Regions from separate parts of the Chitinimonas arctica genome, predicted to be linked through region 2. Evidence: predicted binding sites of a transcription regulator. Region 2 holds the regulator's gene; the other holds the start of a gene.
The links. Region 2 encodes NrdR, which represses ribonucleotide reductase genes. Its sites were predicted from a motif close to AAANACNATATATNGTNTTT; they were not measured.
Positions count from the first base shown of each region.

Region 1 (15,593 bases), 1.9 Mb from region 2:
TTTGCGGTCGTCATTGAACAGCGACGGCACCTCGTGAGGTTCTTCGAATACCAGCGCCACATCATGGTTGGTCAGCATGGGTTTGAACATGCCGCGCAGGGCCGAGAACAGATCGACCATCTCGAACCATTCAGGGCAGATCTCCAACTGACCGGCCTCCACCTTGGCCAGATCCAGCAGGTCGTCCACCATCTCGGAGAATTCCGCCGCGGTGTCCTGGATAAAACGCACCTGGGTCTCCTGCTCGGCCGTCAACGGACCATCCACGCGGTCCATCAGCAGGCGGGCAATACTGCGGATCGCACCGATGGGCGTGCGGAATTCGTGGCTCATATAGGTCAGAAAGCGACTTTTCAGCTCGGTGGCGTGAAGCAGGTCTTCCGCCCTTATATCGAGTTCGGCATGGAGCGCCAGTACGCCGCGATTGGTTTCATCCAACTCGGCCCGCAAGGCTGCTATCTCAGCCACCTTGGCCTGCACTTCCGCGTGGGACGCGCATACCGCTTGTCGGTCAGGGTCTTTCATCAGACATCCCTCCGTTTCACCACCACTACGCTGGCATCGTCACGGCCACGGCAATATTCGCGCATCAGCCAGGCAGCGATAAGCCCTGGGTGGTGCTGCAGGATGTCGGCCGCGCCTTCCAGCTTCCAGCGCGAGAACAGTCCGTCGGAGTGCATCACCAGCACCGCATGTGCAGGCCAGTCGCAATCCACGACATGCAGGCTGCCCAGCCGTAGGCCCGCGGTGCCGTGCTGGGAAAGCAGCGAACGATCGACCAGGCCGGATATCAGCCGGCCGGCGATATTCCCTACACCGGCAAACCGTACATGCGTACCAGCCGGGTCGAGTTGGGCCAGGGCCACCGCCGCGCCGCGGCTTGTGCGCAGTGCCTGATGGATTTTTTGCAGCATGGCGCGGGAATCATCGAAGGGCGCCGTTTCGAAGGTAGCGAGGGCAAGGGATGTGGCTTGGGCCGCCTCCCAACCGTGGCCGAGACCGTCGGCCAACAGGACGGCGGTACCCGCCTCACCTTGCCTGACGGACCAGCCGTCGCCACATGCCGTCTCGCCGGGTAGCGCCAGCGCGACCGCACCTACCACGAAAGGGCCGCTCGGCGGAGGGGCCGGCCGGGTCGTCAGCCGGGCGAGGATGACCGTGCCGGACGGCACCGAGCTATGGATATCGAACTCGTCGGACAAGCGCCGCACCGCCCCCAAGCCGGTCCCCGACGTCCCGCCGGTGGAGTGGCCATCCGCCATGCAGGCGGACAAATCGGCGATGCCCGGACCGTGATCGAGCGACAGCATTTCCACCGCCAGCTTGCCTGGGGTGCTCTCTACCGCCGCCAACAGCACGCGTCCACGGTTGGCGTAGCGCACCAGGTTGCTCCCCAGCTCGGTGGCCACCAGGGCGACCCGCCCCCTGGTGGTCTCGTCGAAACCCAGCTTGGCGGCCATGGCAACGGCGACACGACGCAACTCGCCTACCTGGCTGTTGTCGTCCAACTCGAACGCAAGATGGCCGTTCCGCCGCGCTACTTCCCACGCCAACGCGTAATGATGACGCATGTGCCCTCACCCACCTTGCTGCGTATCTCGAACTCGTTAACCAGCCGCCGGCTACCCGACAAGCCCATGCCCAAGCCGTTGCCCGAGGTCCAGCCATCCCGCAGGGCTTGCTCCAGGTTGTCGATGCCGGGACCCCAATCCTCGAAATGCAGACGCAAGCCATGGCGTATCGAGTCGCTCAGCACTTCCCAACGCATCTCGCCGCCGCCGCCGTATACAACGGTATTGCGCGATAACTCGCTGGCCGCCGTGATCATCTTGGTCTGGTCGACCAAGGAGAATTTCAGCGACTTGGTCAGTTCGCGCACGGTCTGGCGACTGAAGACAATGTCCTGCTCGCTGCGAAGCGGAAGCACCCCGCTAGAATTTTGGGTCACATTCACGCTCCCAGGCGGCGGCAAGCATGCGCATGCCACGCTCGGCATTCAGGGCGGTGCGCACACCGCCGAACGACAGCCCCAGCTCCACCAGCGTGATCGCCACCGCCGGCTGGATGCCCACCACCACCACGCCGGCACCCAGCAAGCCGGCGATATTCGAAATTGCCGTCAGCATCCGGCCGATAAAGGAATCCACGATTTCCAGGGAAGAGATATCGATCAGTACCCCCTGGGCGCCGGTGGCGGCGATCCGATCGGCCAGGTCGCTTTGCAGGGTCAGGGCGATCTGGTCCCGCAAATCCACCTGTATCGTCACAAACAGACAGTTGCCCATCTGCAGAATGGGGATGCGTTCCATTGGACGCTCCCCTTAGGCCGTGGCGCGGGTGACGAGGTGGCCGGTGGCCTTCAGTGCCAGACCCAGGGCGTCAGCCAGGGTCGCCTTGGTGGTGATGCCTTGCAGTTCGATACCGAGATGGACGATCGTCTGGGCGATCTGCGGCCGGATTCCGCTGATGATGCAGTCGGCGCCCATCAGGCGGATGGCCGTAACGGTCTTGATCAGATGCTGCGCCACCAGCGTATCGACGGTAGGCACACCGGTGATATCGACGATGGCCAACTCGGAGCCGGTCTCGACCAGCCGCTGTAGCAGGGATTCCATCACCAACTGGGTACGGCCGCTGTCCAGCGTGCCGATGATGGGCACGGCCAGGACGCCGTCCCACAGCTTGATCACCGGCGTGGACAGTTCCAGCAACTCCTGCTGCTGCCGGTGGATCACTTCCTCACGCGAGCTTTGATACGCCCTGGCGGCGTATTGCGCCATCTTGTCGGCCAGGTTGGAATTCCACCAGATCGCCTCCATCAACGCCCGCACATCCTCGGTGATACGCAGCTGGAGGGCGGCGAAGATGGGACGCTTGATCGCCAGCACGAACCGGCTGGTATCGCCGGCCGACGCGCCCTGTGCGGCGCGCGAGGCCGACAGCTCATGCAGTACCGCGTGCAGGTTTGCCCAGGGCGGCGCCTCGAACTGCGCCGGCTCGCCGTCGGCGCGGATGCCGTCGCGCAAGGCCCGTACCAGCTTGGCGGCATCGGTCTGCGCACTTGCCGGCGCCCTGACCAGGGCGCCGTCCTGCAGCGACTCCGCCAGCCAATCCTCGATAAATTGCTTCAGATCGTTTTGCAGAATTTCATCCAGCACTAAATTTTGCGTCTTCATGACTTCCTCGTATCGATTGGCCAGCTATCGAACGCAGGCGGACTCGCGCCGCCGTATCCAGTGAGATGGCTTAAGACATGTGACAAATATTTCAATTTGAATGCATCAACAAAGGCACGTACCGCACCTTGCAAGCGTGCGACTTCGACGAACGGCCGTGGTTCCTCAAGCCAGGCGAATCGATGCGGCCAATTCGTCGAACAAGGTCACCACCGCGCGCAGGGCCCGGCAATCCGGGCGGGTCAGCAGCCATAGCGCGGTATCGCACGCCGGCAAGGGTGGGGTGAGCGGCAGCACATCCGGGAACCGGGGCAAGACGAACTCGGGCAGTATCGCCGCGCCCAGCCCGGCCCGAACCAGCTCGATGGCCGACTGCATGGAATTGCACTGGAAACGCGGCATCACGCCTGGCAAGTGCTGGCGGCGCCAAGCCACGGTGGCATGGTCGGGCAGGAAGTCGTCCAGGCCTATCCAGGCCAGGCCGGCCAGCTCCGGCGCCACGCCGGTGGCCAGGTAGGCTTGGGCCGCGCAGACACGGTAGGCAACCGCCCCCAGGTGCCGGCCGACCAGATGCGCCGGCGGGGCCGTGGTCAACCGCAAGGCGATATCGGCATCGCGCCGGCTCAGATTGGCGAACGCGTTCGATGTCGTCAGTTCAAGGTTCAAGGCCGGATAGGCGGGCATGAAGCGGGCCAGCGCCGGCAGCAGCAGACCTTGCAGGACCGAATCGGTACAAGTGAGGCGAACGGTGCCGCTGACCACATCGTGGCCTTGTTCGAGGCCGACCTGGGCAGCCAGCAAGGCCTTTTCGGCCCGCTCGGCTTGATCGGCCAGCGCCAGGGCCATGCTGTTGGGCACATAGCCCGCCCGGCTCTTGCCGAATAGCTCCCTTCCCAGCGCGGCTTCCAGTTTGTGGATGGCGCGAAAGACGGTGGAAACATCGACGCGCAACAAGGCGGCCGCCCGGGCCAAAGTCTTGCCACGCACCAAGGCAAGGATCAGTGAAAGGTCGGTATAACTCAGTCTACATTGCATGGCTGCACGATATGCTTGCGGAAATGCCAATTTTCATGGCGTCAGCACCAACTTATAGTCGCCGTCATCAAACGACAAGCCTTTTCGAGGGAGCAAGCAATATGAGCATGCAAACCGTGCATATCGCCCTGGTCGGCGACCATGACAAAACCGTACCGGCACACCAGGCCATTCCGATAGCGTTGCACCAGGCAGCGGAACAGCTTGGGCTGGCGGTCAGTTTCGAATGGCTGCCGACCGATGGCATCACCCACGCCCGCAGCCTGGCCGGATTCGACGGCATCTGGTGCGTGCCGGCCAGTCCCTATCGCGATATGGATGGCGCCCTGCTCGCCATCCGCCATGCCCGCGAGCAAGGGATACCCTTTCTCGGCAGCTGCGGCGGCTTCCAGCATGCATTGATCGAATATGCCCGCAACCAGCTGGGCTGGCAGGATGCCGTTCACGGTGAAACCACGCCGGACGGCAAGTGCCTGGTGATTGCACCGCTGGCCTGCGCCCTGGTCGAAGTACGTGGCGGCATCCAGCTGGTAGCGGGTTCGCATATCGCGCAGGCTTACGGCACGGTCGAAATCGACGAAGGCTATCATTGCCGATATGGCCTCAACCCGGCCTTCGCCGAGCAGTTGCTCAGCGGCCCGCTGCGCGCCAGCGGCCATGATGCGAATGGTGAAATCCGGGCGGTGGAGCTGACAAGCCATCCCTTCTTCGTCGCGACCCTGTTCCAATCCGAACGAGCCGCACTGGCCGGCCGGTTGCCGCCACTGGCAGCCGCCTTCCTGCAGGCCTGCGCGAAAGGATCATCATGATCGCCGCCACACCTGAACCGCCCTATTACGCAGTGATCTTCAGTTCGCTTCGTAGCGAAGCGGACGAGGGTTATGCGCAGGCCGCCGAGCGCATGCTGGCGCTGGCGCGGCAGCAGCCCGGATTCCTCGGGGTGGAGTCGGCACGCGGCGAAGACGGCCTGGGCATCACCGTGTCCTATTGGCGCGACGAAGCCGCCATCCTTGCCTGGAAGCAGCATGCCGAGCATAGCGAGGTAAGGCGCAAAGGCCGGGACAGCTGGTATGCGGCTTTTGCCACGCGGGTATGCAAGGTCGAACGGGCCTACGCCTTCGAACGCTGACGCAAGCGCGAAATATCGACCGTCTGCACGGCACGGGCGCGCAACTGGCCGCAACCGCCGTCGATGTCCTGGCCGGCGGAATTGCGCACCTTGGTCAATACTCCCCGCTCATGCAGGTAGCGGGTCATGCGCTGGATATCGTCGCGGTCGGGACGCTGGAATTCGTCCGATTCCAGGCTGTTGTAGGGGATCAGATTGAGCACCGCGAACTTGCCCCGGAACAGCCGCAGGATGGCGTCCATCTCTTCCTGGCTATCGTTGATGCCCTTGAGCAAGGTCCATTGATACTGGATGGGATAACCCACCCGCCGCGCGTAGGCCTCGCCCAGCTCCATCAAGTCCGCCGGATCGATCTGCGGTGCGCGCGGCAGCAGTTGCCGGCGCAGATCCGCGCGGCTGGTATGCAGCGATAGCGCCAGCGCCGGCTTGACCCGCTGCTGCGGCAGCCGCTCGAACACCCGCGGATCACCCACCGTGGAAAATACCAGGTTCTTATGCCCTACCCCGCCATCGGTACCCAGCAGGTCGATGGCCTCCAATACGTTGTCCAGATTGTGGGCGGGCTCGCCCATTCCCATGAACACCACTTTCTTCACCGGCCGCTCACGCCGGGCCAGCGCCACCTGCGCGACGATCTCGGCACTACCCAACTGGCGCAGCAGACCGCTCTTGCCGGTCATGCAGAACACGCACCCCACCGCGCAACCGACCTGGGTGGAAACGCACAGGCCATCGCGCGGCAACAGCACGCTTTCCACCATCTGCCCATCGGCCAACTCGACCAATAGCCGCGCCGAACCATCGCCGGCCGGATGCTGCGAACGCAGGCGCGCCAGCCCTTCCAACCCTTGCTGCAAGGCCGGCAGGCCAGCCCGTACGCTCAGCGGCAGATAGTTTTCGGATTGCTGGTGACGGGTACCGGTGTCCAGCGGCAGGCCTTTGAGCCAGGCGCGGCTTACCCGGCCTATATGGCAGGGTTTGGCGCCGAGCTCGGCGAGGGAATGGTGAAAGTCTTGAATGCGCATGGGGGGCGCATCGTACCATCGGTCGCGGTGCCATGGCGCCCGGGCGGATGGACGGACGGCGCCGCCCTACTTCGGCAAGGGCGCGGCAGGATCGAACCAAAGGCTCTTGTCGGCCAGCGGTGTCTGCGGTGGCAGCTCGCTGTTTTGCAGATGGAGCACCCGCCGCTCGTTCACATTCGCCCTGCGTATCCACTCGCCGTTGTAGCGCCAGAATATCTCGTCGAAGCTGCCGTCCTTGATCATGGCCCGCAAGCCTTGCTCGATACGTTGCGCCAGGCGGGTATTTTCCTTGGCGACGAAAAAGTAATAGGGATTGTCGTAGCGGATCAAAAAACTTTGTTCGATCGCCAGATTGGGAACGGCGGTCCGGTTGGCTTCGTACTCGCTGAATGCCTCGGACAGCCCGCGCGGGAACAGGTCTATCCGGCGGATTGCCAGCATGCGGAAGAGGCTGTCGTAATTGCTGGTGACGACATTCAAACCGGCGGCGGTCAGCAGCTCGTTGCCCGCCCACCCGTTGCCCTGCCCTACGATGAATTTCTTCAGGTCATCCAGGCTGCGGACCTTGTCGAATTCCCCCTGCCGGCCTTCCGCGATCAGCGCGATACGAAAGCCGCCCAGCCCCTTGCGCAGGCAAATGCGGATGGGCAGGAAATCCTTCTCCATATCCAGCGAGGTACTACCCCAGCCCAAGGTCAGATCCTTGCCGCTGGCGAGCGTCACCTGCTGGCGCGCCTTGTTCATCACAATACCGGCCGGCCGCATGGTGTAGCCACCGTACTGCTTGCGGGTGTGCTCCAAAGCGCCTTTGAGCAGCTCCAGCTTGTCTTCGTGACGCACATCATTGATACCCTCGGGTGCAGGGTAGATCACCTCATCGGAGGCTGGCGTAGCGGCGGCCAGATGCACACTGGCGAACAGGGCAAGCACGAAACGCATGGACGAAAAAGCAAAGGCGGGCATACCCCATCATAGCAGCGCCGATTTTATGTTCCGGCTTTCAAGACCCCAAGGCACGCGAGCGAAGCGTTCCCGCAGCTTTGGCGATCATGGCCGCCGACAGCAACGGTAGCCATACCCAGCAAAATTCCGACAGCAGTACCGCCAGGCCCCGTTCGGAAAGAAAACGCCCGACGCCTATCGGCGAGACGGCAATGACCTGCCACGGCAGAAAGTAACGCTCGTCCGACAAGGGCCATAAAAAAGCGACGCCCAAGCCTCCCGTGGTCAGCGCATCCAATACGCCATGCGAAGCCGCCGAGAGAGCGACGAAACCCACCACCGTGCTTTTCCTGGCTCCCATCCAAACCGACCACGGCATGGCGGCCAAGCCCAACAGGCCGGCAAACAGCAGTGAATGGCTGAACCCGCGATGCCCGAATGGGGATGCATACGGAATGCCGAACTTGAACGCGAGCACATCGGCATCGGGCAAGAGCGTCGACAGGATGCCAAGCATCAGCAAACGCGGTGGAATGGTCTTGCTGCCCAGCGCAATGGCGAGGGCAAGCGGCACGGCGGGGTGAGAGAGAAGAGAAGCCATGGGACGCGAGCTTCGCAGCCGCACGGACGCGCCGTCAAGTTCCTTGGTCCTCCCCTCGGATACATGCCAACAATCCAAGCGCGTGCCGCCTCAATACTCCTTCCAAAGCTGCCGGAACCTCGATCGAAAAGGAAAAGGGCAGCCGCGCCAACTCGCGCGCCATCCAATCAAGATCATCCGCCTGGCTATGCAGCAAGGTGCCGGCTGCCACTGATTCCAAAATACCCAAGCTGGTAAACACCGACGCGCTCGCCGTGGCCAGATCGGTATGCAATAGCACCCGCACGCTGTGCGCGCGCGGAATGGTGGCCATGGCGGTAGTCAGAAAACGCATGGCATCAAAGTCGGCCGGCCGGGCAAAACTGGCCGGCAGCAACTCGGCCAGCAAAATGCGGTCTAGCCGAAACGAGCGTTTGTCCTGGCGTAGGTGGCAAAAACCGACCACGAACCATTTGCCCCCTAGATAACTCAATCCGTAGGGATCGATTGCGCGTTCGGTCCGAGCTTGCCCCGGCGCGCCATAGCGCAGCCTTACCCGCTGCCGGTTCTGCGCTGCCGCGCTGAGCGTCGCCAGGATTTCGGTATCGCTGGCCGTCTTCGCGCGAGCGATATCCAGGCTCACCGTCTCGCCGACCGCGCGCATTCGCTGGCGCAATTTGTCCGGCAGCACCCGTTCGAGCTTGGACAAGGCGCTCTCGCCCGCCGGCGCATGGCTGGCCAAGCCCAGGCTGCGCGAAGCCACCAGGCCCAAGGCAAGCGCCAGGGCCTCGTCATTGGTAAATAGCATGGGCGGTAGCTTGAAGCCCTGCATCAACCGGTAGCCGCCGTCACGGCCCCGTTCGGTCAGAACCGGAATACCCAGCGCCTCCAAAGCCAGGATGTAGCGCCGCAAGGTGCGCGGATCGACCTCGAGCCGGCGCGCCAACTCGGCGCCACTGATCAGGCCATGGTTCTGCAATAGTTCGAGTAGCGCCAGGACGCGGGTGGTGGGACTAGCCATACGGACCATCTTATCCGCAATCAGGACAGGTTCTGTCCTAATTAAGCTTTAATCTTTGCAACAGAAAAACGACCTGACGAAAGGGAAAACCATGGCATCCACCTTCATCCGCCCACCCGCTTCCACATGGAGGTCCACCCCATGAGCGACACGACCAATCTCTGGCTGTATTTCCTGATGGTCTTCGGCGTCATTATCCTGCCGGGCATGGATATGGCCTTTGTCATGGGCAGCAGCCTGACGGGCGGACGACGGGCGGGTCTGGCGGCGGTGGCCGGTACCGTGGTCGGCGGGGTATGCCATATGATCATTGCGGCGACCGGCATCAGCGTGGTGCTCAAGCTGATGCCGGGCGCCCTGCTCGCCATGCTCTTGATCGGCGGCGGCTATATCGGCTGGATAGGCTGGTCGCTAATGCGCGTCAGCAGTTTGACGGGACCGACGCTGGCCAACGGCGGCCATACCGTCTCGCAAAGCTTCTTTCGTGCGTTGGCAACATGCATGCTGAACCCGAAGGCCTATATCTTCATGCTGGCGGTCTTTCCCCAATTCATCCACGCGGAACGCGGTTCCATCTGGGCCCAGGCCGGCGTGCTGAGCCTGATTACGGCGTGCACGCAAATCGGCGTGTATGGCGCCTTGGCCCTGGTGGCGGCGCAGGCACAGACGGCGCTGACGGAACGTCCACGGGCGAATGCGTGGATGGCGAAGGGGGTGGGGTTGGTATTGATGGTGGCGGCGGTGTTGACGCTTTATAGCGGTTTGGTGGGGCTGGTTTGAAGTACGACAACTCAGCCGCCACATGCTGCAATACGAATATTGGCCAGCGCGAATTGAAAGAACAATCGATGCATGGAGTTGTATATGTATATGAATCGAATCACATCAAACCCTGCCGTGATGATGGGCAAACCCGTGATCGACGGCACACGTATCACCGTGGAAAACATCTTGGACCGTCTGGCAGCCGGCGAAAGTATCGAGCAGGTATGCGAAGCCTTGCCACGAGTCCAACTCGATGATGTGCGTGCTGCGCTGGACTTCGCCTCAGGGCTTGATCCATATCAGCGCGACGGTAGCCGAAGCTGGGCTCAATTGGCGCAGTATATGAACGGGAAGGAGATCCGACTATGAGTCGTGGACTGATGAACAAGCTGGCCAACATGCCCACCACCGATAAGGAAGCGGTAAAAGCCTCTCTGTGCAGACCCGACGGGCGGCGCGGCGTCATGGTCGCGACCAACGCCGATGTTTTGCTGCCAAAGCGAAAGCCTGTCGGTGGGCCGCCAACCTTGAAACGCAAGACTGCTTGACACTACAACTCCGCCGCAGCGGGGTCGCATACTTCAATAGCGCTTTCTTAGCTGCCCCTAATCGCGGCCCGGCGCACCCAACGGAAAAAGTGGCCTGAAAGGCCGCGCCTCCTCGACCGCCCTCGCAAATGACGGTCGGGCAAGCAAGCGCGCGCGATAGGCGCGCAGCTCAGGGAAGGTGTCGGCTATCCGGTATGTCCAGTCCGCATAGAACAGCGAGGGCGCGGCGGCGCAATCCGCCAGCGTGAAATCCGCTCCTGTGGCCCAAGTCCTGCCGGCGAGTTGGCCTTCGAGCCAGGCATAGGCGCGTTCCAGCTTCTCTTCGGCAAATGCCAAACCTTCCTGGCGCTTCAGCGCCACCCCGGTCAGCGCGCCATCCACGGCGTGTTGCATCATGTTCATCACATGCAGGTCGAAGAAGCGGTCCAGAAAGCGCACATCCAGCGCGGCCATTGGATCGGCCGGCAGCAGACGCACGGGGCCGGGATAAGCAAGCTGCAGGTACTCGATGATGATGCTGGTCTCGACGATCGTGCGCTCGCCATCCACCAGCAGCGGAAATTTGCGCAAGGGCCAGCGCCTCAGCCACTCGGCCGTGTGCTGCGGCGTCTCCGCGCCGATACAGCGGAATTCGAAGGGCGTGTCGTTTTCGTACAGTGCGATCAGCACTTTCTGCGTGTACGAAGAGAAGGGATGACCGTAGAGCACGAGCGACATGGCGGGGCCTCTTTTTTCGAGCGCGTTCATTTGCGGGTACTTGAACATACTCATCCCCCTTGCCTGCCGCAAGCCGAGTCTGGTGCGCATCACCGCGTATTCGCTATTTAAAAAAAACGCCGACCACCCCTCAGGGTTGGTCGGCGCTTTCCATCAAGCTGGGCTACCAGTGCGGCCAGGCCATACGCCAGGCTTTCAGGCGCCCGCCGGCCGATTTACTGGCAGGCTTCGCACTCGGGGTCTTCGATTCGGCAAAACTTGGCCTCTTCGGCCGCGCCCTCCCCAGCGCCCGTGCCACTGGCCGCGACAGCGGCGGGAGCCGCCGCGCCATAACCGCCGCCTACCGGCACCGAGTTCAGTTCGCCACCCTTGCCGGTGGATTTCTCCGCGGCGGTCGCTGCGAGGGTGCGCAGGTAGTAGGTCGTCTTCAGGCCGCGTATCCAGGCCAGCTTGTAGAGGTCGTCCATCTTCTTGCCGCTGGCGCCGGCCATGTAGATGTTCAGGCTTTGGGCCTGGTCGATCCACTTCTGCCGGCGCGAGGCGCATTCGACCAGCCAGTCCGCTTCCACTTCGAAGGCGGTGGCATAGATGGCTTTCAGGTCGGCCGGAATACGGTCGATGCGCGACAGCGAGCCATCGAAATACTTGATGTCGCCGATCATCACTTCGTCCCACAGGCCGCGTTCCTTCAGGTCGCGCACCAGGTACTCGTTGATCACGGTGAACTCGCCGGACAGGTTCGACTTGACGAAGATGTTCTGGTAATTCGGCTCGATGGACGCAGCCACGCCAACGATATTGGCGATGGTGGCGGTCGGCGCGATGGCCAGACAGTTGGAATTGCGCATGCCGTACTGGGCGATGCGGCTGCGCAGCTCGCTCCAGTCCAGTTGCGCGCTTCTATCCATTTCCACATAGCCGCCGCGCGCTTCGATCAATAGATCGATACTGTCCTGCGGCAGGATGCCGCGGCTCCACAGGCTGCCTGCGTAGCTCGGATAGCGGCCGCGCTCCTGCGCCAGTTCGGTGGAGGCGTAGTAGGCGTGGTAGGCCACCACTTCCATCGAACGGTCGGCGAACTCCACCGCTTCCTGCGAAGCGTAAGGGGTGCGCAAGAGGTGCAGGCAGTCCTGGAAGCCCATGATGCCCATGCCTACCGGACGGTGCTTGAGGTTGGAGTTGCGCGCCTTCTTGACCGGGTAGAAATTGATGTCGATCACGTTGTCCAGCATGCGCATGGCGGTACGCACGGTGCGCTGCACCTTGTCGCCGTCCAGGCTGTAGGCGCCGTCCTCGGACTTGTGCATATGGTTCACCAGGTTCACCGAACCCAGATTGCACACGGCGATCTCGCTTTCGTTGGTGTTCAGCGTGATCTCGGTACACAGGTTGGACGAGTGCACCACGCCCACGTGCTGCTGCGGGCTGCGGATATTGCACGGATCCTTGAAGGTGAACCAGGGATGGCCGGTTTCGAACAGCATGGTCAGCATCTTGCGCCACAGCTGCAGGGCCGGGATCTTCTTGGCGACGCGCATCTCGCCGCGCTCGGCACGGGCTTCGTAGCGCACATAGGCGGTTTCGAAGTCCTTGCCGAACAACTCGTGCAGGTCCGGCACTTCGCTGGGGCTGAACAGGGTCCAGTCGGCGCCTTCCATGACCCGCTTCATGAACAGGTCGGGAATCCAGTTGGCGGTGTTCATATCGTGGGTACGGCGGCGGTCGTCGCCGGTGTTCTTGCGCAGTTCCAGGAACTCTTCGATATCGGCGTGCCAGGTTTCCAGATAGGCGCAGACCGCGCCCTTGCGCTTGCCGCCCTGGTTGACCGCGACGGCGGTATCGTTGACCACCTTCAGGAAGGGAACGATACCCTGCGACTTGCCGTTGGTGCCCTTGATATGCGAGCCCAAGGACCGCACGGGCGTCCAGTCGTTACCCAGGCCGCCGGCGAACTTCGACAGCAGCGCGTTTTCCTTCAGGCCTTCGTAGATGCCGTCCAGGTCATCGGCGATGGTGGTCAGATAGCAACTGGACAGCTGCGAACGCAGGGTACCGGCATTGAACAGCGTCGGCGTGGACGACATGAAGTCGAAGCTCGACAGCACGTTGTAGAACTCGATGGCGCGAGCTTCGCGGTCGATCTCGCGCAGGGCCAGGCCCATGGCCACCCGCATGAAGAAGGCTTGCGGCAGCTCGATGCGCACACCGTCGCTGTGCAGGAAGTAGCGATCGAACAGGGTCTGCAGGCCGAGGTAATCGAACTGGTAGTCGCGTTCGGACTTCAGTGCGGCACCCATGCGGGCCAGGTCGTACTGGGCCAGTTCCGGATCGAGCAGCTCGACCTGGATCCCCTTCTTGATGAACTGCGGGAAATACTCGGCGTAGCGGCCGGCCATATCCTCGTGGGTGACTTCCTCGCCCAGCACTTCGCGACGCAGCGAATGCAGCAGCAGGCGCGCGGTCACCTTGCTGTATGCCGGCTCCTTCTCGATCAGCTGGCGGGCGCTCAGTACCGCCGACTTGCGCACTTCCTCGGCCGGCACGCCGTCGTACAGGTTCTTCAAGGTCTCGCCCAGGATATGGGCGGGATCGGTCACGTCTTCCAGGCCCAGGCAGGCGGATTTGATCAGCGCATCGAGACGGCCGATGTCCAGCTGCTTGATGACGCCTGCGTCATTGATATTGATGCCTTCCGCCGAGACATGGTCGGTCTCGCCCTTGGCCAGCCGTTCCTGATGGCGGCGTTCGCGGTACAGCACATAGGACCGCGCCACGTCGTGCTCGCCTGAGCGCATCAGGGCCAATTCCACCTGGTCCTGGATGTCTTCGATATGGATGGCGCCGCCTTCCGGCTTGCGGCGCATCAGCGCGCCCACCACGCTGTCGGTGATCTTTTGCACATTCGCGCGCACCGAAGCCGACTGGGCCGCCGCGCCGCCATGCACCGCCAGGAATGCCTTGGTCACCGCCACCGAGATCTTCATCGGTTCGAACGGCACCACGGCGCCATTGCGGCGTATGGTCTTGTACTCGGCAACGGGTTGATTGGCGGTCGAGCCTACGCTGTCGTTCCCTTGCGGATGGGACGAGCGCTGGCCGATGACGGTATCGGTGGTGGCATACATGTGAGGAGATCCCCTTTTTTGCTGTTGGTTTGACTGCGCGCTACGCCGGCGAAGGTACGCTGCGCGGGCCACGATTGCAGGTTGAAATGCAGCGGAACGGGCGCCGGAAAAGGACCGGCGCAAGCGAGCCGCCGCACGCACATGGGAAAAAATCTGGCGCCGGCAGGCCCGGCGCATCATGTGCATAAAATTGTGTAGAAAATGTGGAAAACACAATATCTAGTGTTTTTGTACGGCTCTGACCACTAATTCTAGTGTTCCGCCTGCCAGCCCGCAAGCTTTCCGTCGCCCCCTTACGTGGCTGCGGGCTTTGGCAGGCGTGACCGGCGCAGGCCGGGGGAGGCCAGGGTGAAATCCGTCCGCCGCGCATCGCCAGGACACCCCGACCGCCTTGTGGATAAGTCGGTTCGGCTGTCGCGCTTGCCGTGCCGACCGCCCTACGCGATGATGGCCGCATCCTCCAATCTGCCAAGGATCACCATGCGACGCGCCCTCTTTCGGCTGGGACTGATGCTGGCCCTGCCCCTTGCCCACGCCACACCGCCCCAGCCCGATCCGGGCCAGGCTGCCTTGATCGAATTGCGCAACACCATCGGCGACGGCACCTGCCAGAAGGATGCCCAATGCCATACGGTCGCCCTGGGCGCCAAGGCCTGCGGCGGACCGGCCTTCTATCTGCCATGGTCCGACCGCGAGGGCTTGGGCGAACGGGTCAAGGAGCTGGCCGCGACCTACACCCGGCTCAGCAAGGCACAGGCAGAGGCCACCGGCGAAATGTCGGACTGCAGCGTGATCAGCGACCCTGGCGCGGTGTGCCGGCTGAACCGTTGCGTGCTGGAACCGGCCGGTCGCAAGGCAGTATAAAAAAAGCCACGGACAACCCTGTCCGTGGCTTTTCAATCGTCATGGTCCGGCCCCTGCGGGCCGGATAAGACGCTTTAGATACCGGCGTTGGCCGGGGAATTGCGCGATACCGAATTGCCTGGCGGCAGCGGATCGTTGGTTTCCACCAGCACCACGCTGCTACCTTGCGGCACGCCTTCGGCTGCATAGCGGACGGCGCCCAGATAGCGCTTGCCGACGGCAAGGCCCTTCCAGTTCACGCCCACCGAGGCGGTGCCGCCCATATAGGCCTTGGCCGGCAACATGACGCGGAAATCGCCGCCGGTGTCGCCGCTGCCAACTACCCAGCTGGACAGCTTGTAGCTGGTGCTGCCGCCCTTGGGGCGTAGCCGATCACGCAGACGTTGTAGGTGCCGGCCGCCAGGTTCAGCGTCTGTACCAATTCGTCCGAGGTGGAGCTACCGCTGCTGCCGACCGCTACGCCGTTGCTGTTGAGCACCAGCAGGTCGAGGTCGTCCTGGTCGCCGTGACCGGTTTCCGAGTTGTACATGGCAACACGGGTAACCAGGTTGCCGGCCGGCACCACCAGTTGGTGCACCTTCACACCACCGGTCGGATCCGAACCGGCGGCGCATTCAGCCACGCCGTCGCCGGTCACCTTGTTGACGGTGCCGTCGAACACGGTTG
Region 1 covers NZ_CP041730.1:905,726-921,318, forward strand. Annotated here, with positions in the region: gene FNU76_RS03975 (sensor histidine kinase) at 1-525, opposite strand, end outside; gene FNU76_RS03980 (ATP-binding protein) at 525-1,571, opposite strand; gene FNU76_RS03985 (anti-sigma regulatory factor) at 1,538-1,948, opposite strand; gene FNU76_RS03990 (STAS domain-containing protein) at 1,932-2,309, opposite strand; gene FNU76_RS03995 (STAS domain-containing protein) at 2,322-3,176, opposite strand; gene FNU76_RS04000 (LysR family transcriptional regulator) at 3,342-4,211, opposite strand; gene FNU76_RS04005 (CTP synthase C-terminal region-related (seleno)protein) at 4,313-5,020, shown strand; gene FNU76_RS04010 (antibiotic biosynthesis monooxygenase family protein) at 5,017-5,340, shown strand; gene FNU76_RS04015 (RNA methyltransferase) at 5,322-6,365, opposite strand; gene FNU76_RS04020 (substrate-binding periplasmic protein) at 6,432-7,328, opposite strand; gene FNU76_RS04025 (metal-dependent hydrolase) at 7,366-7,908, opposite strand; gene FNU76_RS04030 (helix-turn-helix transcriptional regulator) at 7,943-8,908, opposite strand; gene FNU76_RS04035 (LysE family translocator) at 9,050-9,688, shown strand; gene FNU76_RS04040 (DUF433 domain-containing protein) at 9,773-10,042, shown strand; gene FNU76_RS04045 (hypothetical protein) at 10,039-10,221, shown strand; gene FNU76_RS04050 (glutathione S-transferase family protein) at 10,279-10,992, opposite strand; gene FNU76_RS04055 (ribonucleoside-diphosphate reductase subunit alpha) at 11,154-14,063, opposite strand; gene FNU76_RS04060 (hypothetical protein) at 14,544-14,927, shown strand; gene FNU76_RS24035 (hypothetical protein) at 15,002-15,211, opposite strand; gene FNU76_RS24995 (S8 family peptidase) at 15,247-15,593, opposite strand, start outside.
Region 1: the regulator NrdR is predicted to act here: its motif matches at 14,272-14,291, upstream of FNU76_RS04055 (ribonucleoside-diphosphate reductase subunit alpha).

Region 2 (15,593 bases):
CCGACCGTGCCGTGATAATAGTCCGCGACGATGGCATCGATATCGGCGTCGACACTGAACAGCTCATAGCACCAGACCGCCAGCACGCCTCCCGGCCGCAACACCCGCGCCGCTTCAGTCAGGAATGCCGGCAGATCGAACCAGTGCAGGGCTTGCGCCACGGTGATCAGATCGGCGCTGCCATCCGCCAGGGACGCGCGCTCGGCCGGTTCCTGCCGGTAGTTGATATTGGGCCGGCGTGCGGCGTTTGCAAGCTGGGCGGCCGAGGGCTCGGTGGCGATCACCTCGGTAAATCGCTGCGCCAACGCCACCGCCGACTGGCCGCTGCCGGTCGCGACATCCCAGGCCAGTCCACGCCGGCTCGCTTGGCAGGCCAACCAGTCGAACAAGTCTTCCGGATAACTGGGCCGATACTGTGCGTAAGTGCTGGCCTGGCGGGAGAAATGATCCTGAAAACGCATGCCTGCCCTCTTGTAGCGATCGATTCGCGGGTATGAACTAAGACTTACCGTCAAAGCGCAGACAGTAGCGGGTATCGGCGCCCACCTGGCGCACCTCCGCTACCCTGGGCGCCAATTTGTCGGCCAGGCTGCCCAGACTGAAATCGGCCATGCCGCTGGCCGCGTTGCCCAACAAGACCGGCGCCTGGTAGAGCACCACTTCGTCCACCAGGCCACTGTGCAGACAGGCGCCGTTGAGACGGGCGCCCGCCTCTGCCGTCAGTTCATTGATGCCACGCCGCCCCAGCTCGGCCAGCAAGCCCGCGAGATCGACGCGCCCCTGCGCATCCGGCAGCGCGATCACTTCGGCCCCGGCGCCTTCCAAGGCTGCGATATGGGCGGCTTGCGCCTTCGCCACCACCACCAGGGTGCGGCCGGGAGCCGCCAGCATTTTGGCGGTAACCGGCATTTGCGCGCGGCTGTCCAACACCACCCGCAGCGGCTGGCGGCCGATATCCAGGTCCCGCACCGTCAACAGGGGGTCATCCTTCAAAACCGTGCCGCTGCCCGTCAGCATGGCGCAGGAGCGTGCCCGCAAGCGCTGTACGTCGGCTCGTGCCGCCGGCCCGGTGATCCATTGGCTTTCGCCGTTGGCCAGCGCGGTACGGCCGTCCAGGCTGGCGGCGATCTTGAGGCGGAACCAAGGCCGGCCACGCTCGATCCGCGACAGAAAACCCACCAGCGATTCGCGCGCCTCGCCGGCCAGCAAGCCCGCCTCCACCACGATACCGGCCTCGCGCAACATGGCCAGGCCTCGGCCGGCCACCAAGGGATGCGGATCGACCATGGCGGCCACCACCCGGGCGATGCCGGCCTCGATCAGACCGTTGGCGCAGGGCGGCGTGCGGCCATGGTGCGAGCAGGGTTCGAGCGTGACATAGGCGGTTGCGCCGCGTATATCCTCGCCCTGCTCGACGGCGTCACGCATGGCCATGACTTCGGCGTGCGGGCCGCCAACCGGCTGGGTATGGCCCTGCCCTATCACCCGGCCTTGTCGCACCAGCACGCATCCGACGGCCGGGTTGGGCGTGGTCAGGCAGCGTCCCGACTCGGCCAGGCGCAAGGCCTGTGCCATATATAAATGATCCTCGGCGGAGAAACTCATGGCTGACGCGAGCCGATCAAGGCGGCCAGCTTAGGCGAAATCGCTCGCCGCCAGCGCGCGCCCAAGGCTTCGCCATGCTTGTTCCACCAGACACCGGCAAACACGATGGCCAGCCCGATCAAGGACAAGGCAAAAGCGAACAGCAGGCTATCCTTGAACAGGCCGTAGGCCAGGTGACCCAGATAGGCGGTGACGCCCAGGCCGCCAAACACGGCGAAGGCGCGCCGTGCCAGCACGGCGCCGATCAGGATCAGGCCTACATTGATGGCGCAGTAAATGGCTTTGCCCAGCTCGCTGCCCGAGTTCATCGAACTCAAACCACCCCAAAATGCGAGCAAACCAAACAGGTACAGCCAGAAGGCGTAGTCCCCACGCGTATGCTGGCTTTTCAGATCCACCCGCAAGGCCAGTGCCAACATCATCAAGCCGACGACGACGGAAACCCATTTCCGTAGCAGCCAATCGTCCCCCCAGTCATCGACGCTCAGGCCGGTCAACAGCCAATCGGCCATATCCATGCTCAAGTACCAAAGCGTGACCGCCACCGGCATCACCATGAAGGGCAAGCGATACCGCCACAACATCACGGAGCCGGCCAGCAGGGTAGCCAGCTCCATGCTCAACCAGCGCCAGTCGACATAATGATGGTAATCACTGTAGCGCCCGCCTACTTCCCAATGCCCCAGGGCCGCTTCAATACCGTAGACCGCCAAAGGCACCAACGCGATCGACAATGTAAACAGGATACCGGCTGGAATGATCAATTGCCTGCCCAGGAAAAACACCCCCAAACGCCAGGCAAGAAAGCCGTAGCAGACGGAGAAGACAGTCAATACCATCGGCCCCCAGGTTTGGTAACCGACCGACATGAACAAGGTCATGGCCGCGATCGCGATCATGCCACCCAGGTAATAGAGGACGTGGGCAAAACGGAACGAGGGGTGGGCGGCGGCTTCGGCCGCCAGGAATCGCCATAGCGCATCGGCCTGGCCCGCTTGCAGCACGCCGGCGGTTTCGGCGCGGCTTAGATCGGCGGGATGCAATTTCATGCCTTGCTCACTTCACGGATCGCATCGCGGAAATCATCGACATCCTGGAAGCTTCGATAGACCGAGGCAAAACGGATATAAGCCACCTTGTCCAACTTGGCCAATTCGGCCATCACCATCTCGCCGATACGGCGCGAATCGATCTCGCGTTCACCCTGGCTGAGTACCCGCTGGTCGATGCGGGCGATGGCCTCATCCACCAGGGCGGTCGGCACCGGCCGCTTGTGCAGCGCGCGCTGGAAGCTCACCCGCACCTTTTCCCGATCGAAATCGGCGCGATTGCCGTTGACCTTGACCACCTGCGGCGAGCGGATCTCGGCGGTTTCGAAGGTAGTGAAGCGCTTGTCGCAAGCCGCGCACTTGCGCCGCCGGCGAATGCTGTCGCCTTCCTCGGATAGACGGGTATCGACGACCTGGGTGTCGGCCGACCCGCAGAACGGGCATTTCATCGTGCCTCTCCTACTGCGTGAACAGCCAGCATTCTACCCGGCACGGGACATAATCACGCCGCAATTGCAATACGGTGTTCCCGATTATGGAAAGCGCCAATATTTTCGGATAGATCGGCGCGGCATGATTTCGTCATGAGCAGACAAGGTGGTCGTTCCGGGACGAAAGACCGCCCAACGCTACGGCGTATCCACAGAATTTGTTGCTCCGCGCTGTTTCTCCCCTGAAACAACAGCGCTTGTCAGGGCCGCCAATGATGCATCACGGGCGGCCCGATTTTTTTCCGCCAGCGCCTGCGCCGCCCGGTAGAAGGCCTTGAAGTCGCTACCCTGCTGCCGAAACAAGGCGCGCAAGGCCGGTACCTTATCGTGATAGGTCGCCACCGAGGCAAAATGGGCATTATTCGGCACCGGGGCGAACCACTCGTCGTAACCGATATAACCGCCCCATTCCGCCTTGAGCAGCCAGTAGTTCGCGGCTACCTCAGCCAGGATGGCCGCCTTGGCGGCCTGTTGTTCCGCTTCGCTTCCTTCACCGCCGTAGACCGTTTCCAGCCGCGCCCGCCCGCTCGCCATCAGTTGGCGAAACGCCGTCCGGCGTCGTTCGGCGGTGCGGTAGGCCACCATCGCCGCAGCCTCGCCGCGAATGCTCAGCCAACGCTCATAACCTTCCAACTCCACCGTGGTGGCGAAGGCCTCATTGAAGGCGCTGTCGTCGCGCACATAGATCACCTGGTGCGCCAGCTCGTGAAAGATCAGCCGCGCCAAGGCAGCGTTGTCGTAACGGATGGTGGTATTAAGCAAGGGATCGGCGAACCAGCCCAGGGTGGAATAAGCGGGAATGCCATAGAGATAGACATCCTCACCCAGCTTGCGCCGCTGCTCGGCATAATTGGCGGCATCGCCTTCGGCGTAATAGCCGCGATAGGCCAGGCAACCCGCCACCGGAAAGCAGCTTTCGACCGGCCGCAGAGACAGTGCCGGCGTGCTGACCACATTCCACAAGGCGTAAGGCCGGCCCAAGTCGGCATACTGGGTATAGCTGCTGTTGTCGGGCAGCTTCAGTTCCTTCACCGCGAAGGCGCGCAAGGTCTGCGCAAGCTTCAGCTTGTCGGCGAGTTCGGCCGGGGTGGCAGGATCGGCGAGCAACTCGGCAATGGGCCTGGCTTTGCTCATCACCTCGGCCTGGCCGCCGGCCGCCTGACCGACGTAGCGCACGCTGCTACAGGCCGACAGGCCCATGGCGACTCCCACCAACAGCATGGTCCGCATCATCGTCTCCCCCGGATGGCCGACGCCCTTCCTTTCACTTTGGCACTATCCTCAGCAATCCGCGCGCCTACGATTTCGTGCGTTGTCCGCCCGCACCCAGCAGCCAAAACGCCAAGCCACCCGCCAGCAGCCCCCAGAAAGCCGAACCTATCCCCGCCAGGCTGATGCCCGAGGCGGTGACCAGCAAGGTGATCAGCGCCGCTTCGCGCTGGTTTTCCTCGCGCATGGCCAAGGCCAGGCCGCTGCTGATGGCGCCGAACAGGGCAATGCCGGCGATGGCCAGTACCAGCGCGGCGGGAAAGGCTGCAAACAGTGCCCCCACCGAACCACCCAATAGTCCCAGCAGCAGATAGAAGCCACCCGCGGCCACGCTGGCCCGATAGCGCTGGGCCGGGTCTTCGTGCGCCTCGCGGCCGGCACAGATGGCGGCGGTGATCGCCGCCAGGTTCAAGGCGAAGCAGCCGAAGGGGGCCAGCAGCAGATTGAGCAGGCCGGTCCAACTGACCAGGGCCGACACCGGTGGGGTATAGCCGGAGGAACGCAGCACCGCCACGCCCGGAATATTCTGCGACGCCATGGTGACGATAAACAGCGGCAGGCCCACCCCGACCAGCGCCTTCCAGTTGAATACCGGCGTGGTCCAGACCGGCGTGGCGACGGTCAAGCTCAGCGCCTCGAACCGGATCAGGCCCAGCCAGGCGGCCAGCCCGCTGCCGACCAGCAACACCGCCACCACCGCATAGCGCGGCAAGTAGCGTTTGAACAATAGGTAAGTGAGAAACATGGCCAGCACCAGGCCGAACTGCGTCTGCATGGCGGTAAAGACATTCATGCCGAACTTCAGCAATACCCCTGCCAGCATGGCCGCCGCGATGGAAAGCGGAATATGGCGCATGGCGCGTTCGAACCAGCCGGTCACGCCGCTGAGCAGGATCAGCACGGCCGAGAATACGAAGGCGCCGATCGCCTCCGCCATGCTGTAGCCGGCCAGGCTGGTGACCAGCAAGGCGGCGCCAGGCGTGGACCAGGCGGTGGAGATGGGCATGCGATAGCGCAAGGACAAGCCGATGCAGCTGATCCCCATCGCAAAGCCCAGCGCCATCAGCCAGGAGGCCAGTTCGGCCGGCGTAGCGCCAGCGCTCTTGGCCGCCTGGAAGATGATGGCGGCCGAGCTGGTATAGCCCACCAGTACCGTGATGAAACCGGCGGCGAGGGCGGGAAGTGGAATCATGCGTGACATGGGATACACCTGTAAGAAGGTGCCAGGACGATAACCGCCCTGGCCCACCCCAACCCGGTACAGCTGTCAGCCTATGGCCGGCACACCGCCGTACGGGACCGCTTCAAGCGAACAGCTTGTCGTACGCCAGCAGCAGATTTTGGTGCATCTCGCTGCCTTCCATATCGCGGCCAAGGGTGCACAGGCCGAAGAAGCGCTCGCTACGGTCCAGCAGGGCTTCGGCTTGGCGCAGCGTGCCGGCGCCATACAAGCTCGCCAGCGCGCGCCGATAATTCTCGCGGTCATCCAGGTTCAACAGGCTTTCGATACAGCGGTAGACCAGGCGGCGGGCCGGATTCAGCTGCTTGTAGTGGTGGATCCAGTCACAGCCTTCGCGGATGGCGTCCTGATCGCCGATGGCCAGCGCCAGCAGCGTCTTCAGTTCACCGATGCGCAACTCCTTCCAGGCGGTGCCCAAGGGCACGGCCAGGCCCAGGATCTCCCACAGCGGCCGCTCGTCGCCCAGGTTCAGCGTCTGCAGATCGGCCAGCAATTCGGCGCATTCGTCGTCGTCGAGATTGGGCAGGTCCACCATGGCCGGGCGGATATCGTTGCCCACGCTATTGTTTTCCCACTCCAGGTCCTCGACCGGATAGATCTCGGACATGCCCGGCACCAGGATGCGGCAGGTATAGACGCCCTGCTCGGCGAAGTCGGCGACGTAGATATCCTTGCCCTCGGCATGGATGCACTCGCACAGCCAGGCATAGTCCTGCTCGGTGGTGGTACTGAAATTCCAATCGACGAAATCGTAGTCCGGCTGGTCGCCCAGGAAATTCCAGCTGACCACCCCGCTGGAATCGACAAAGTGGATTTCCAGATTGGCCACCGCGGTGATTTCGTCCATATCGAAGCCGGGTTCGGGGAAGCCGGCCAGCGAGGACAGCGCACGGCCTTGCAGCAGCTCGGTCAAGGCCCGCTCCAGCGCGATTTCGAAACGCGGATGGGCGCCAAAGCTGGCGAAGCAGCCTTGGTCTTCCGGATGCAGCAGCGTCACATTCATCACCGGGTAGCAGCCACCCAGCGAAGCATCCTTGACCAGGATGCCGAAACCGGCGGCCCGCAACGCTTCGACCCCGGCGGCGATGCGCGGGAAACGGGCCAGCACCGCGTCGGGTACTTCGGGCAGGCACAGGCCTTCGCTGATGATGCGGTACTTGATATGCCGCTCGAGGATTTCCGACAAGGCCTGGCTGCGCGCTTCCATCAGGGTGTTGCCGGCCGACATGCCATTGCTGACATACAGGTTGCCGATGATATTGACCGGGAAATAACTCAGCTGCTGGTCGCGTAGACGGGTATAGGGCAAGGCGCAGATGCCGCGCTCGACATTGCCGGAATTGAGATCGACCAGGACCTCGCAGTCGATCTCTTCGTCCGGGTTGTAGAAGGCCTGCAATTCGGGATTGAGCAATTCGGCCGGCCAACTGCCATCCGCCGTCGGCGCGAACCAGCGCTCCTGCGGGTAATGCACGAAAGCCCGCTCGGCCCGGGTCTCGCCCAGGTGGAAGTGGGTCCAGAAATAATGCGTGCCCAGCCGCTCGCTGAACTCGCCCAGCGCGCTGGCACGGGCGGCCAATTCAGTGGCCCCCTTGCCGTTGGCGAACAGCATGGGGCACTCGCGGTCCCGCACATGGACCGACCAGATTCCCTCGACCGGATTGAGCCAGAGCGTTTCATCCATCTGGAAGCCCCGCGCCGCCAGCTTGTCGGTGAGGGTTCGGATGGAGGACTCCAGCGAGGCATCCTTGCCGGGAATGAAACTTTCGGTTTGTGCTGCGCTATGCATGGGCTCTTTACTTTTTATCGGAATAGGCGTGGCCGCAATGTACACGTTGAAGGTGCAAGGGGTTGTTGCATTTTTCGCTTTGCCCTTTGGCGTATCGCCATTCGCTGTAACAAAACTGGACAAGAAAATGAACTGCGCCCATTGCTGCGCACCCTTAGCGGCTCCCTTGCATGGCGCCCCGGTGCTGGCTGTCACCAGGCTTTCATGCAGCGACGATATCGTGCGCCCTTCCATACCAACAGCATACGAGGCGGTAATGCATTCCCTTCCCTTCAACCCCACCCCACTGCGGCTGACCTTGCTGGCAGCCGGACTGCTGGCGCTTGGCGCCTGCAGCGAGAGCGATGAAGCCGGCTGGAGCGATCCGACCGTCATTGGCCGGGCCGTGCTGCCGGCCGCCAGCTTCGCCGATGGTCCCCGCTCGGGCAACTACCTGGGCGGCGACCTGAACGGCCAGGCCGCGCCATTCGCCAGCCAACCGATCCAGGGATTTTCCGCCACCCTGAAGAACGGCGACGGCAGCTACCTGGCCATGGCCGACAACGGCTACGGCACCCTGGAGAATTCGGCCGACTTCAACTTGCGCGCCTATACCATTCGCCCGACCTTCCAGACCCGTACCGGCGGCGATGGCGGCATCAAGGTGGAAGGCCATATCCAGTTGAAGGACCCGAACAAGCTCATCCCCTTCGCCATTACCAACCACTTCAGCGCCGAACGGGTATTGACCGGTGCCGATTTCGATATCGAGTCCATGCAACGCGCCCCGGATGGCACCCTCTGGTTCGGCGACGAATTCGGTCCCTTCCTGCTGCATACCGATGCCGGCGGCACCTTGCTTGAAGCGCCTATCCCCCTGCCGGACCTGGAACACCCCGGTAAACAGATCCGTTCCCCGCAGAATCCCTACAACGAAGAAGCCAGCGCCGTGCGCATCATGAATGCGGTGCGTGCCCACGCGCAGTCATACGGCGGCAAGCGCACGCCGGTGTTCTCGCCCTATAACGTGATGCTGAAGTACGACGTCAATGGCGTGAAATCCAGCCCCGACGCCCACTATGCCCGCGGCACCCATGCCCAGCCGGGCCTGACGCCGGCCACCAGCGAGGTATTCGACGTCGCCTCCCTGAAAGCCGCCGGCTACCCGCTGGTGACCTGGACCGTCAATGACAAGCCGCGCATGCTGGAACTGATGAAGGCAGGAGTCAGCGGCATCATTTCCGATCGACCGGACCTGCTGCTGCAAGCGGTGCGCGAATTCGACGCCGACGGCAATGGCCGGCCCGGCGACCTGCTGGGCGCCGACGGTCTGATCGATATTGCCCGTTTCGACGCCCAAGGCCATCGCGGCGGCCGCAACCTGCGCCCGGAGAACACCCTGCCGGCCTTCGAAGTGGCGCTGGACAACCTGATGACCACGCTGGAAACCGACTCCGGCATCAGCCAGGACGGCATCGCCATGCTCAAGCACGACCCCTATATCGAGGCGCAGAAATGCCGCCGTGCCGATGGCCAGCCCTACGCCGTCGCCGATGAACAGTTGATCAGCCGCCTGAGCGCCGCGCAGATCCAGGCCAACTTTATCTGCGACAAACTATTCCGCGATCCCGAACAGCGCAACGACCCCGCCCTATCGCCGGTATCGGCCAAGCTGGCCCTGGCCAAGGGTTATCAAAGTCCCTACGTGGTGCCACGGGCGCAGGATCTGTTCGACCTGGTCACCGCCTATATCGACTACTACGGCAGCGGTGCCGGCAGCGCCCACCCGGAAGCGGCCAAACGGGTGGCGAATGCCCGGCGGGTCCGTTTCAATATCGAGACCAAGCTCAATCCGCGCAGCGACAAGGATAGCCATGGCAATATCTACCGCGACCGCACCGTCGGCTTCGAACAAATGGCCGACACCCTGGCCGGTTTGATCGTCAGCAACGGCATGGCGGAGCGTGCCGATATCCAGAGCTTCGACTTTCGCAGCCTGCTGCGGGTCCAGGAAAAATTTCCGGCTATCCGCACCGTCTATCTATTCGGCGATTTCCCCATCTATGCCGATCCCGCCAGCGACGACGGCACCAATATGCAGGACGAAGGCGGCCGCAACACCCCCTGGATGGCCGGCTTGTACTGGCCCTATCGCAGCACGGTCACCACTCAACCCTTCCGTGCCAAACGATCGGGCGGCTTCGAGGGCATGGCCCTTTCGGCCGATGGCGGCAAGCTTTACCCCATGCTGGAACAGCCGCTGGCGGACCATGACGGCAAAACCCTGCTGATCAGCGAATTCGATATCGCCGGCCGCCGCTACACCGGCAAGCAGTTCAAGTACCGCCTGGACGACAAAGGCAGCAATATCGGCGATTTCGTGCTGTTCAACGGCACGGAAGGCATCGTTATCGAGCGCGATGGTTCGCAGGGCGATCTGCAAGGCTTCAAGAAGCTATTCCAGATCACCCTGGGTGCAGCCGGCGAATACGTGGGCAAGTCCGAACTGGCCAACCTGCTGGCCATCCACAACCCCGACCTGATCGGCGGGCAAGCCGCCAACGGCGATATCGGCCTGGGCAACCCGTTCGCCATGCCATTCAACACCATCGAGAACGTCGTGGTTATCGACCCGCAGACGTTGGGGGTCATGGATGACAACAATTACCCGTTCAGCGTAGGTCGGCATATGGGCAGCAAGCGGCCGGACGATAGCGAATTTGTGTTGATCCGCCTGGCCAAGCCTTTGCGGTTGGGGAAGTAGGGGTGTAGTGCACCTGGCGGCGGCTCAATCGCCGCCGGGTAGGCCGCCATCGCTGTCCGGCAGGTATGGCGGGGGCGGTTCATGCTGTCGATACGGCGGGTATAGAGCGGCAATATACGCTGAGTGCATTTTTCGAAAGTATTCGATTAATACAAAAGGCGTCAGGTTGAGTTTTACATACACTCTAATCTTCCAGATACCATTTGAAGCATATTCCCCATATGGATCAAATAAAAGCCCAATCCCCCTCGCAACACAACTGCGGCGTTGTTAAAAACTCACCTCAAGAATCCGGCCGGATTAAAGATTCTGCGGTTTCGAAAATCAATCCTCTAATAGAAGCAAACAAAGTCAGCACCCCCAGCCGCTTCAAACGGTTCTGGCAGTGGCTGTGTAACTTTTTTACCACTACAAATAAAAATAGTGCGCCTCTAAACAAGTGGAGAGTAGAAAATCAAGCCCCCTATTCTTTTGAGGCCAACGAAAAACTAGCGGTTAACAAAAAAGATCCCCCCCCTTCAGGAGCCGGCACCTGCGTTAACGGAAATCCCCTCAAGGCTGGGCCTGCGCCTTCCCCCGAAGATTTGGTAACGCATCCATCGGGTCAGCTCGCCTATAGCCTCGAGTTATCAGAGTCCGTGCAAACTAGCCACACTCCATCAAAAACAAATATTGCCGGAGCTAGCGGGCACACCGAACAGGGAAACTCACTTAAAAATAACTCTTCATCCATAAACACACGGAACATCCAAAATAATACTGATAGCGAGGCAGCAATACATGCAGAGTCCCCCGCTTCTCACACGCAAGTAGTTCCCAAAGAAATCGTTAACGCCGCCCCTGCCCCCAGCACAACGGTAACAAACGAAGTCACCCCTAAAACTCTCACTTCCGTCAGCACGGCTCCCACGCCTGCATCAGTGGGTCAGCAAAAGGAAAGCTTAGAAAAAATTGATGCTTTACTCGATAAGTACAAGGAACTTAAATTTGCCTATTTTCAACTAAACACCAGTCTCCTCCCCTACTATACGAAACACCAAGAAGCCGACGAAAAGCAATCAAGTCTTGAGGCTAAGAAAGACTATCTTCTAGGTGAATTAGACATCATTTATGAAAACTTAAAAAATGAGGCCACTCGATACTACTTCCAACGATGGGACGATAGCAAACTCGATACGTTATTCGACAAGTACAAAAATTCAGTAGCCACCGAGCGCAATCGGCAGAAATCCAGCCTGATGGCTTCTAAACTAGCTGCTCAAGCGGAGCATCCCGAGATAGAAGGGGATAAAGCATTCGCTGCCGCTAAAAAAAAGAAAATTGCAATTTTTGATGAACAAATCGCATCATTTGAAAACAATGACACTACGTTCTCAAATTGGAAAATATCATTAGCCCCGAAACTGCGCCCAAGTGTAGTCCCCGCAGAAGTTGCCCCCTCCCCTGACAAACAATTTCAAAAGGATGACCCAGCGCCCTCCCTCGTAGCTTCGGTATTGCTCCCAGCGAGCCTCTCCCCGGATAGCGTTAAACCCACCCTTGCCCCCAGCGCACCGGTAACAAATGGAGTCACTCCTGAAACTCTCACTTCCGTCAGCACGGCTCCCACGCCTACATTAGCGGATCAGCAAAAGAAAATTTTAGAAAAAATCGACACCTTACTCAATCAGTACAAAGAAAATAAATGTGAATATTTTCACCTAACCGCCCTCCTCCGCCCCTACTATATTAAATACAAAAAAGCCGACGAAAATAAATAAAATTACGAGGAAAAAAGAGGAGAATTTAATAGTAAAAGAGCCGACATATTAAAAGAAATAAAAACTGAAATCAGTCGATACATTGCCAATAAAGGGGGCGATGGTGAACTCGATACGTTATTCGAAGAGCACAAGAAATCAGTAGTCACCGAACTCAGTCGGCAGAAATCCAATCTGGTAGCTTCTCAACTAGCTACTTCTGCTCGAGCAGCGCGTTTCGAGAGCAAAGGGGATAAAGAATCCGCTGCTGCTCAAAAAAACAGAGTTGCAATTTTTGAAGAAAAAATCGCATACATTGAAACAGTTGAAAAAAATAGCTATACGTACTTAAATTGGAAAATATTATTAAATCCGGAACTACGCCCAAAGACACCCCGATCAAATCAGCTGTCTAAAAAGGCCCGTGGTACGGCCCTTTGAATTTGATGCTTCAGGCCCAAAGCCGGCGAAATGTTTTCTCGTGCCGACGGAAATGGGGAAATTTCACCCCAAGTCCGACAGTTGCAGACGATGCCGTTCAACACCATCGAGAACATCGCCGTTATCGACCCGCAAACGGTGGGCATCATGGACGACAACAACCATCCGTTCAGCGCAAGCTGCCATATGGGCAGCAAGCAGCCGGACGATAGCGAGTCCGTCCTGATCCGCCAGGCCAAGCCGTTGCAGCTGGGGAAGCAAGGGCATGCCACATACCCGGCCGCCCCTCCTCCAACAGCCGGGATGCATCTGTCCCGCTCTTTACCGCACCAAGGGCGCGAACCCGTCCGCCTTGATATCCAGCTCGGTCACTTCGCCATACTTGGCGGCGATCGGGCGGATGGTCTCGGCCTTGCCGATCAGCACCATCTGCAGCTTGTCGCGGGGGAAATGCTTTTCCACCAACTGCTTGGCGCTGGCGGTGGTCAGCTGGTCCACGCTTTGCATAAAGCTGTCCAGCTGCGCCCGCTCAAGCCGGTAGGCGAACATATCGCCCAGCAAGCCCGCCAACTGCTCGTTGGTTTCGAAGCGGGGTGGATACTGGCCTTTGACATAGGCCTTGGCCGATTCCAGGGTGGCTTCGTCTATGCCCTTATCCCATAGCCGCTGATAGGTCTTGCTGGCCAGCGCCAAGGCTGCTTCGGTCTTGTCCAGGGCCGTGAAGCTCGATACCAGGAAGGTGCCGGTCTGCGACAAGCTGCTGAACTCGCTGCGGGCGCCATAGGTCAGCCCGGAATTGACCCGCAATTCGTCGTTCAGCCAGGAGGTGAATCGGCCACCCAGGATGGTATTGACCACCTGCAAGGGAATATAGTCGGGATCGTTGCGGGCGATGCCGGCCCCACCGAACATAAAGGTGGTTTCCACCGAGTCGGGCTTGTTGATCAACCAGACCCGCGCCTTGTCGGCGCGCACCGTGCCGTAGGCCAGTTCCTTTGGCGCTTCGCCCTTGGCCTGCCAGTTGCCGAACAGTTTTTCCAGCTGCTGGCGCAGTTCGGCCGCCTTGAAATCGCCGACCACCACCAGGGTGGCATTGTCCGGCCGGTAGTAGCGCTGGTGGAAGGCCTGCACATCGGCGCGCTTGAGGGCGCCGACGCTGCCTACCGTGCCTTCGGCCGGATTGCCATAGGCGCCTTCGCCGAACAGCATGCTGCGGTAATAGCTCTGCACCACATTGCGCGGGCTTTCCTTGGCCTGCTTCAGGCCATCGACGCTACGCGCCCGGAGCTTGTTCAATTCGCCGGCATCGAAGCTGGGGTGTTGCAGCACCTCGGCCAGGATGGGCAGCAGCGCGGCGGTATCGTCGCGGGCAAAGTCGGCCGTCAGGATGGCTTGTTCCGCGCCGCTTACACTGCCGATATTGGCACCACGGAAGTCGAAGGCTTCTTCCAGCGCCTTCTTGCCATAGCGCTGGCTGCCCAGCAGCAAGGCCTCGGCAGTGAGGTTGGCCAGGCCGGCCTGCTTGCCGTCCCACACCGAACCGGCCTTGACCACCGCGCGTACGGCGATCAGCGGCACTTCATGCCGTTCCATCAACTGGATGGTCAGGCCATTGGGCAGTTTGCTGGTCTCATAGGCCGGCAGGCGAAAATCCGCCGCATATACCGTGCCGATCAGCCCCAGCAGGCTGCTTAGCAAGAGTCGTTTCATGCTCAATCCTCCTTCGCGGCCAGCACACCCACGGTGCGATGCGCCTTCTTCAAATAGTTGGCCGCCACGGTGCGGATATCGGCCACGGTCAACTTGCGGTAGGCGGCCGGGGCATCGAACAGCTTGCGGTAGTCGCCGAAGAACACCTCGTACTGGCCCAGCTGCGAGGCCTGGCCGTTGATGGTTTCCTGCTCGCGATACAAGCCGATCAGCTTTTGGTTCTTGACCTTCTGCAACTCCTGCTCGCTCACGCCGTCGCGCACCAGCCGGTCCAGCTCGGCCAGCAGGGCTTTTTCCAGCCTGGCGGCCGACACACCGTCGGCGGCCACCGCGTAGAACTGGAGCACGCCGGGATCAAAGGTCTCGCTGCGGAAGGCTTCGACCTCGCTGGCTAGCCGCTTATCGACCAGGGCGCGGTACAAACGCGAGGTATTCCCGCCAGTAAGCAGGCTCTGCAACACATCCAGGGCGTAGAAGTCGGCGTGTTGGGTCGCGGGAACCTTGTAGGCGATCATCAGATTGGGGGTGGTAACCGATTCCTTGCGCACGAAGACGCGCCGCTCGCCGGTCTGCTCGGGCTCCACCGTCCGCACCGCCGGCGGCGTGGCGCGCGCCGGGATGGCACCCAGATATTGTTCGGCCAGGCGCTTCACTTCGTCGAACTTGATGTCGCCCACCACCACCGTCAGCGCATTGTTGGGCGCGTAATAGGTGTCGAAATAGCGGCGCAGATCTTCCTGCGTCCAGGCGCGGATATCGGATTCATGCCCGATCACCGGCCAGGAATACGGGTGGGCGCTGAAAGCGGCGGCGAGCACGGCCTCGTCCAGCACGCGGGAATTGGAATTCTCCAAGCCGGTCGACCGCTCGGAGGCCACGACGCCGCGTTCGCTTTCCACGATCTTGGGATCGATATTCAGGCTGGCGATCCGGTCGCCTTCCAGTTCGAATATCGTTTCCAGCGAGGAGGCGGGGAACCAGTCCTGGTACACCGTCACGTCCGAGCTGGTATAGGCGTTGTTGGAGCCGCCCTTGGCTTCCATCACCCGGTCGAATTCCTTGGGACCGAATTTCTTGGCGCCGTTGAACATCATATGTTCGAAGAAATGCGACAAGCCGGTAATGCCGGGCGCTTCATTGCGCGATCCGACCTTCCAGAAGGTATACATATTGGCATTGGGAATGTTGCTGTTTTCCAGCACCAGAAATTTCATGCCATTCGGCAAGGTAAAGGTCTTTACCTGCTCAGGCGCGACCGCCTGTGCCTGCCCGGCCATGCCGAACAGCAGGCTGCCGGCGGCAAGCATTGTTTTCCACTTCATGGGATGGGTCCTCTCGGGATGGTTCATTCTTGTCGCGGGCGACAGGCGGGCATGATGCCAGCTGCGGGCGGACTGGGCGAATGACAGCGCCGGCACTGTTGTTGTTTTGCCGGCGGCCCCGGCGGGAGCACCCGGGGCGGCAACCGCACACAAAAGAAAACGGCGGCGCATCGTTACCGATTGCGCCGCCGCCTG
Region 2 covers NZ_CP041730.1:4,307,779-4,323,371, reverse strand. Annotated here, with positions in the region: gene FNU76_RS19845 (class I SAM-dependent methyltransferase) at 1-461, opposite strand, end outside; gene ribD (bifunctional diaminohydroxyphosphoribosylaminopyrimidine deaminase/5-amino-6-(5-phosphoribosylamino)uracil reductase RibD) at 499-1,605, opposite strand; gene FNU76_RS19835 (DUF2157 domain-containing protein) at 1,602-2,654, opposite strand; gene nrdR (transcriptional regulator NrdR) at 2,651-3,103, opposite strand; gene FNU76_RS19825 (aminopeptidase) at 3,284-4,378, opposite strand; gene FNU76_RS19820 (benzoate/H(+) symporter BenE family transporter) at 4,443-5,615, opposite strand; gene ycaO (30S ribosomal protein S12 methylthiotransferase accessory factor YcaO) at 5,719-7,443, opposite strand; gene FNU76_RS19810 (esterase-like activity of phytase family protein) at 7,700-10,186, shown strand; gene FNU76_RS19805 (hypothetical protein) at 10,408-11,946, shown strand; gene FNU76_RS19800 (hypothetical protein) at 12,430-12,633, opposite strand; gene FNU76_RS19795 (M16 family metallopeptidase) at 12,688-14,076, opposite strand; gene FNU76_RS19790 (M16 family metallopeptidase) at 14,079-15,398, opposite strand.